One region of the Psychrobacillus sp. INOP01 genome, then DNA from elsewhere that is predicted to be linked to it. Evidence: a T-box and tRNA genes for the amino acid it is inferred to sense, from the RefSeq annotation. Region 1 holds a T-box; the other holds one or more tRNA genes.
The links. The T-box of region 1 lies ahead of metG (methionine--tRNA ligase). A T-box ahead of a tRNA ligase gene usually reads a tRNA of that ligase, here a tRNA-Met.
Positions count from the first base shown of each region.

Region 1 (3,431 bases):
GCATTAGAAAAGCTATCACCGAACTCTGATCATCTACGAGTAATAGTTGCTCATGAATTTGGACATCTGTCTCAAAATATTCTATCGGATGATGCAGAGATGGATTGGTCAAAGGCACAATGGACAAATCCTCTCATATCGCTTTACAGAGAAGGAATTGCAACGTACTTATCTCGTCAAATAGCTGTTAATCTTCATCCATCTGTCTATTTTTCTTATAATGATGAAGGTGCTGAATGGCTGGATTTTGCTCAAGCAAATATAATAATGCTCAAACAAGCATTTATGGAGGATTTTAAAGCTTTAACTACAGATGAGTTATATCGAGAGTGGTTTTCCATTAATGGTGGAAATAGATTTGGATATTGTAGATTAGCCTACTTTTTAGGTGATCTTTTTGTTCAAGAAAATAAGGAGAAGCACGGAGAATTGGCTACAATTATTGCATGGAAGGACCAAAATTTTGAAATGGAAATTGCTAAATGGCTTTTCATAAAAGGAGCAGATGAAGATGAATAATAATTTAGAAGAATACAGTGATCCGATTTCATATGATATAGAAAATGATTCTTATACTGGAGAACTGAATTTACTTTCAGAATGGGCTGTCAAGCAAGGAGGACCAATCATAGATTTGGCATGTGGAACTGGAAGAATGACGATTCCTTTAGCACAAAAGGGATTCCATTTAATCGGAGTAGACATACATGCTGGTATGCTTGAACGTGCGAGGAAAAAAGCAAATGATTTAAATGTACAAATTGAATGGTTAGAACAAGATTGCACAGCGCTTCAATTAGAACAAAAAAGTCCGTTTATATTTATGGTTGGGAACTCTTTTCAACATTTTCATACAAATGACCAACAAAATCTTGTTTTAAGGTCCATACATAATCAATTAGAGAAAGATGGAATTTTTATATTTGGGACAAGATTTCCAAATGCGGATGAGTTACTGCAGCCAAGTACAGAAGAATATTGGAAAACATATACGGATACGATGGAAAATAAAAAAGTGGATGTTTATACAATTAGTAATTATGATCCTATAGAACAAGTACAGCATTATACTACAATCAGAAAATACTTGGATGACGGTAATGTAGTAGAGGAAAGAAAAACGAATATTAGCTTAAGATACACATATCCTAAGGAAATGGAGCGGCTACTGTCCGAAAACGGATTAGACATTATGCATGTCTATGAGAATTGGAAAGGATCACAGCTAAGTAAGGATAGTGATGAAATGATTTATGTATGTAGAAAAGGATAAAATGAGCTAAAAAAAGTTTTGAGAAATCTAACCAAATAAAATCGCTATCAAATAAAGTGGAACACCAACAATGAGCAGTCCAGCAATAAAATACGATACATAATACAAAATATCATGAATAGCACCTGCAAGATCATCGATAAAGCTCTTCATATATATGCACCACCTTCGCTTTTTACTATTTTAACATAAAAATCACATTAATTCTTGTATTGTTTAGAATAGTATGTATAATCATATTAACAAATATAAATTAATAGCGATGAAGAGGAAAAGTAAAATGATAATGTTATAAAGAGAGCTTCTGTTGGTGGAAATGAAGTAAACTAGTCATTTGAACATGATCTCTGAGCTTCGTACTGAACGTTTGTAACTAGTAGGATACGACAAGATTTGACACTTGTTATCCATGTCAAAGTATAAAGGCTTTTTGCCATGTACTTTTAGAGTCAGACGATGTGAGTCGTTTGAAAATTAAGGTGGTATCACGAGAATAATAACCTCGTCCTTATCGGGATTTTCCGGTAAGGGCGAGGTTTTTTTATTTATAAAATTAGGAGGAATAGTGGATGAGTATTTTTATTGGAGGAGCATGGCCGTATGCAAACGGTTCATTGCATTTAGGTCATATAGCGGCATTATTACCAGGGGATATACTTGCAAGGTATTTTAGACTAAAGGGAGAGGACGTACTATATGTTTCGGGAAGTGACTGTAATGGCACTCCTATTTCTATACGAGCGAATAAGGAAGGTATTAAGGTAAAGGAGGTAGCGGATAGATATCACTTTGAATTTGAAGATTCTTTTCGGCGTTTGGGGTTTTCTTATGACCTCTATACGCGAACAGACAGTGAGAATCATCACCAAGTTGTAAAGGGACTATTTTTAAAGCTATTAGATAATGGGTTTATTTATAAAAAAGAAATAGAACAGACATATTGTGAGGAAGACAAGCAATTTTTACCCGATAGATATGTAGAAGGAAAATGCCCAAATTGTGGTAGCGGTGCTCGAGGAGATCAATGTGATAATTGTTCCAAAATACTAGATCCTTTAGATTTAATCGACCGAACGTGTAAGCTTTGTGGAAACGAACCGACAATTCGTAAAACGGAGCATTTCTATTTTAAGCTAAGTGCTTTTCAAGAGCAGTTAGAAGATTTTGTGCAAAAGGCGAAGTTGGATAAATTATGGCGAGACAATGCGATTCAATTTTCTGAGCGTTATTTAAAGGAAGGGCTGTTAGATCGAGCTGCCTCTAGAGATCTTCTGAATGGCGTAAGTATTCCTGTAAAAGGATATGAGGAAAAGAAAGTTTATGTTTGGATAGAAGCAGTAGCAGGATATTATTCTGCAAGTAAAGAGTGGGCAAAGAAATCTATGAAAGAAGATAAATCTTATTGGTCCAATAAAACAATCGCATACTATATACACGGAAAAGATAATATTCCATTTCATACGCTGATTTGGCCGGCAATATTATTAGGGATAAATAGCCAAGCATTACCCACACATATTATCTCAAACGAGTACTTAACACTCGAGAAAAGAAAGCTTTCTACTAGTCAAAATTGGGCAGTTTGGATACCGGATATTTTAGAAAGATATCATCCAGATTCCATTCGTTACTTTTTAACGATAAATGCTCCAGAAAATCGTGATACTGATTTCTCCTGGCGAGAATTCATATATAGTCATAACTCGGAACTGCTTGGTGCATACGGAAATCTTGTGAATCGAACATTTAAATTCATAGAAAAATTCTATGAAGGAAATATACCTGTGAGCAATATAGATGAACCAATTATTAACCAAACGGAAATATTGTATAAAGAAGTCGGAAAGCTACTAGAAAAAGGAAATTTCAAATTAGCATTAGAAACAATATTTCTTTATATCCGTAATGGAAATAAATACTTTGACGCTCAAAAACCGTGGATTCAACTAAAAGAAGAGGGGCTAGCGTGTAAAAAAACGATTGCTACCTGTGTTTATATTATTGGGAATGCAGCGCAAATATTATCACCATTTCTACCCTTTTCAAGTGAGGAAGTTAAAGACTATCTTCATATTGCTGAGTTCTCTTGGCAGCCAATTAATCCAACACCAATCAAGTTACAAATGACTAGACCTCTATTTGAAAGAATCGATATTAG
Region 1 covers NZ_CP073315.1:330,824-334,254, reverse strand. The annotation lists gene KD050_RS01720 (hypothetical protein) at 1-519, shown strand, start outside; gene KD050_RS01715 (class I SAM-dependent methyltransferase) at 506-1,273, shown strand; gene KD050_RS21365 (hypothetical protein) at 1,301-1,426, opposite strand; T-box leader at 1,527-1,786, shown strand; gene metG (methionine--tRNA ligase) at 1,843-3,431, shown strand, end outside.

Region 2 (3,431 bases), 1.9 Mb from region 1:
AGCAAAGCCTCAAGCGGAAAGACCAGAGAGACCCGAACGTCCTCAACGTCCACGTGGTGGCAATAATCGCCCAAATGATCGCGATCGTCCAATGAAAGAGAATTTTGAGCAAAAAATGACTAGATTCTTGAAGGATAGCGAAGATCGTTTGTCTACGTTAAAGCGCGCGACAGAATCTAAGCGCGGTGGCAGAGGCGCTAAAAGAGGATAATTTGCTGTCTGTTTTATAGGTAGAAAAAATGTCATATAGATAAAAAGGTGTTTGGCTTTGCTAACACCTTTTTTTTGTACACAAAATAATGCAAAAGAACATATTCTTAAGGTAAGGTATACTGATTTTTATTTTTAATAACGTATGTATTATTTTAGTTTTGATCTTTTAGGAGGTTTTTTGATGGATGCAATGGATGTACTAACGAACATAGAACATGTAAAAGCATATTATCAACCAATTTTTAGTGCGGACGAACATACTGTGGTTGCTTATGAGGTTTTAGGAAAGCTTGTAAATGGAGAAAAGCTTATCAACTTAAACACTTTTGCATATGATGAGGATATTCCAGTAGAATATCGATTAGAAGTCGAACATAAAATTCTTCGCCTAGCCCTCTCAGAGTTAACGGAAAAGGAAAAAGACTATGATATATACTTATCATGTAATGCAAATTTACTCATACTAGATTATGGGGAGAGTTACTTCGATATTATTAATGAATACGTCACTGAAGATTCACTTTCACGAATTGTACTAGTCCTGTCAGAGCATGATTATAAAGGTGATTTTAGCCAACTTAGTAATATACTCAGATATTATCGTACATACGGTATGAAAATAGCTATAAATCAAGTGGGTTCGGAAAGTCATATAGATTATATAAAGATGTTGTCACCAAATATATTAAAAGTAAATATAGAAAAACTGAGCTATGAGTCTTGGAGTGCACAAAATGACTTATTTACATCCCTAGGATCGCTGGCTCGTAAAATAGGAGCAAATATGTTATTTGAAGGAATCGATAGTGTGCACCAACTTCAATTTGCTTGGAAAAATGGAGGGCGATATTATCAGGGGAAGTATCTAGCAGATGCTCAAACAGATACAATTTCAAGAGATTTATTAAAAGATCATTTCAAAGAAAAGTGCCAGCAATTTATTACGACAGAAAAGCGGTTACTTGAAGAAAAATACAATGAATTGAAAAACCTGCAGAATATGTTAGAAAAAGCAGTGGAACATATAAATCCAATTAGCGACAATGTAGCGCAATTATTATTACTTGCAGAGAAGTTAGATGATTGTTCTTTCCGTATATATATTTGTGATGAAGATGGATTCCAACTTTCACCCAATATTATTCGTGTCAACAAAAAATGGGAGATCCAAGAAGATGCGATCCAGAAAAACTGGAGTTGGCGTCCTTATTTTTTAAAAACGATTATAAAAATGCGTAATGACCAAAGTGGTGAGTTTTCGGACATGTACAGCGATATTGTTACGGGGGAAATGATGCGTACATTTTCCATTCCTCTAAATAATAGTGAGTATTTGTTTATTGATATATCGTATGATTATTTGTTTACACATAATATATTTAGGTAGGGTATTTAAATATAAGGGGGTTATCCTGTGACGAAAGAAGAACTACTTAAAGCACATGTTGAATATATCAATTGGTTGGACTCTCTGACTACATTAGACGAAACGAGAGCAACTGCTCCTTATGCAGAAGGAAAGTGGTCACCAAATGAAATAATGATGCATCTTGGGGAATGGGATCGATTTACGGTTGAACAACGTTTGCCACATATGAAAGAAGGTGAAAAGCTTGAAAGGTTTCCAGACTTCGAAACATTTAACACAAAAGCCGCAGCCCTTGCTCATGAACAAACATTTAAAGAAACCATTTCTTATGCAAAAAAGCAACGACAACATATTATTGAAAAGCTTCAGCAAACGGATGAAGTAGAATGGGACAAAGCGTTTTACATTGGACAGAGTAAATCCACTATCCGTAGTTATTTTATGGGTTTTTTAGAGCATGACGAGCATCATAGGAAACAAATCTCCTCTATATAAATAATTTTCCGGACTGCTTAGTTTCTGTTATGAATCGCGTTCTTGCATGAACTTCGACAAATTGTTAATTTCCAAAACATATAAAAAGCAGTTCCTAAAAAATAGGAACTGCTTTTTATTAGATGACCCCTACGGGATTCGAACCCGTGTTACCGCCGTGAAAGGGCGGTGTCTTAACCGCTTGACCAAGGGGCCGTAAAATATGGCGGCCGAGGGGATCGAACCCCCGACCTCACGGGTATGAACCGTACGCTCTAGCCAGCTGAGCTAGGCCGCCGTTTTTAACGAACAAATTATATATTACAAGCGTTTTGCCAAAGTGTCAATGCTTCTTTAAGAGAATTTTAAAAAGATTAAAAGAAAGTTTGTTTTAAATATTTAAACTTTTTAGATTATTAGCTGATGTCGTCGAAAAGTTATTTAAAGTACATGTCAGAAACAGACATACTTTTTGAGGTGATACTAGGTATACTTCCATCAATAGTTGAATAGGGGGTATTCGCTTTGAAGACGGTTTATGAACAGGAACAAAAACGCAGTATATCGTTGAGAAGGATCACGGGGGGTTTGAAGGCCAAGAGGATTACGCTTTTATTTTCCGTAATTTTCCTACTGCTCTCATTTTTTCTAGCACAAGTTGTATTGTTCGAGGCCTCGGTTCCATTTTTCCTTCCTCTTTGGGCTCTAGTAAATCTAAGGTTTCAACGCTTTGTACCTTGGGCAGTTGCAGGAGCAATACTAGGTAGCTTTACCCTAGGGTTTGGACAAGTCATTATTCATGCAATACAGGCATTAATATTTCCGTTTTATCAAAATCGATTTATTAATAAAATTCCCTTACCAGTATTTGTACTGATAGATGTCGTATGTATACAGATAGCTTGGCAGTTTGTTTCGTATGGCGGAGAGATTCCAGTTTCTATTTGGCTAGCCATTGCATATGAAGGTGTATTAAGTTTGTTTATGACAATATTTTTGTTTCAGTTATTCCTGCCATTTCCAGACTTGTTGCATAAAAGGTGGACGGCAGAAAGAATGGGTGCTGCATTACTCATAGGAGCACTTGTGTTAACTGGAATGTCCTCGTATATATTTGGATATGTTTCGATTCCGCTTATGGCAGCACATCTAGTAATTGCGGTGTCAGCGGCTATTGGTGGTGTCCAACTTGCCACAGTGGTTGCAGTACTTTCTGGAACAATATTAAGTATTTCTAAACTTAGCTTTAGCGGAATGATTGCAGTCTACGCGGTAACGGGCTTCTTAGCGGGACTTCATAAGCCTTTTGGGAGACTGTGGCAAGCCTTTAGTATGCTAGGGGCCACGTTTTTCTTTATTTTATATGATCGTACAT
Region 2 covers NZ_CP073315.1:2,213,384-2,216,814, forward strand. The annotation lists gene KD050_RS11220 (S1 domain-containing RNA-binding protein) at 1-211, shown strand, start outside; gene KD050_RS11225 (EAL domain-containing protein) at 395-1,600, shown strand; gene KD050_RS11230 (DinB family protein) at 1,628-2,077, shown strand; tRNA gene KD050_RS11235 (tRNA-Glu) at 2,201-2,272, opposite strand; tRNA gene KD050_RS11240 (tRNA-Met) at 2,281-2,354, opposite strand; gene KD050_RS11245 (SpoIIE family protein phosphatase) at 2,582-3,431, shown strand, end outside.
Region 2: it encodes a tRNA-Met, which carries the amino acid that the T-box ahead of metG (methionine--tRNA ligase) is inferred to sense. The anticodon was not compared.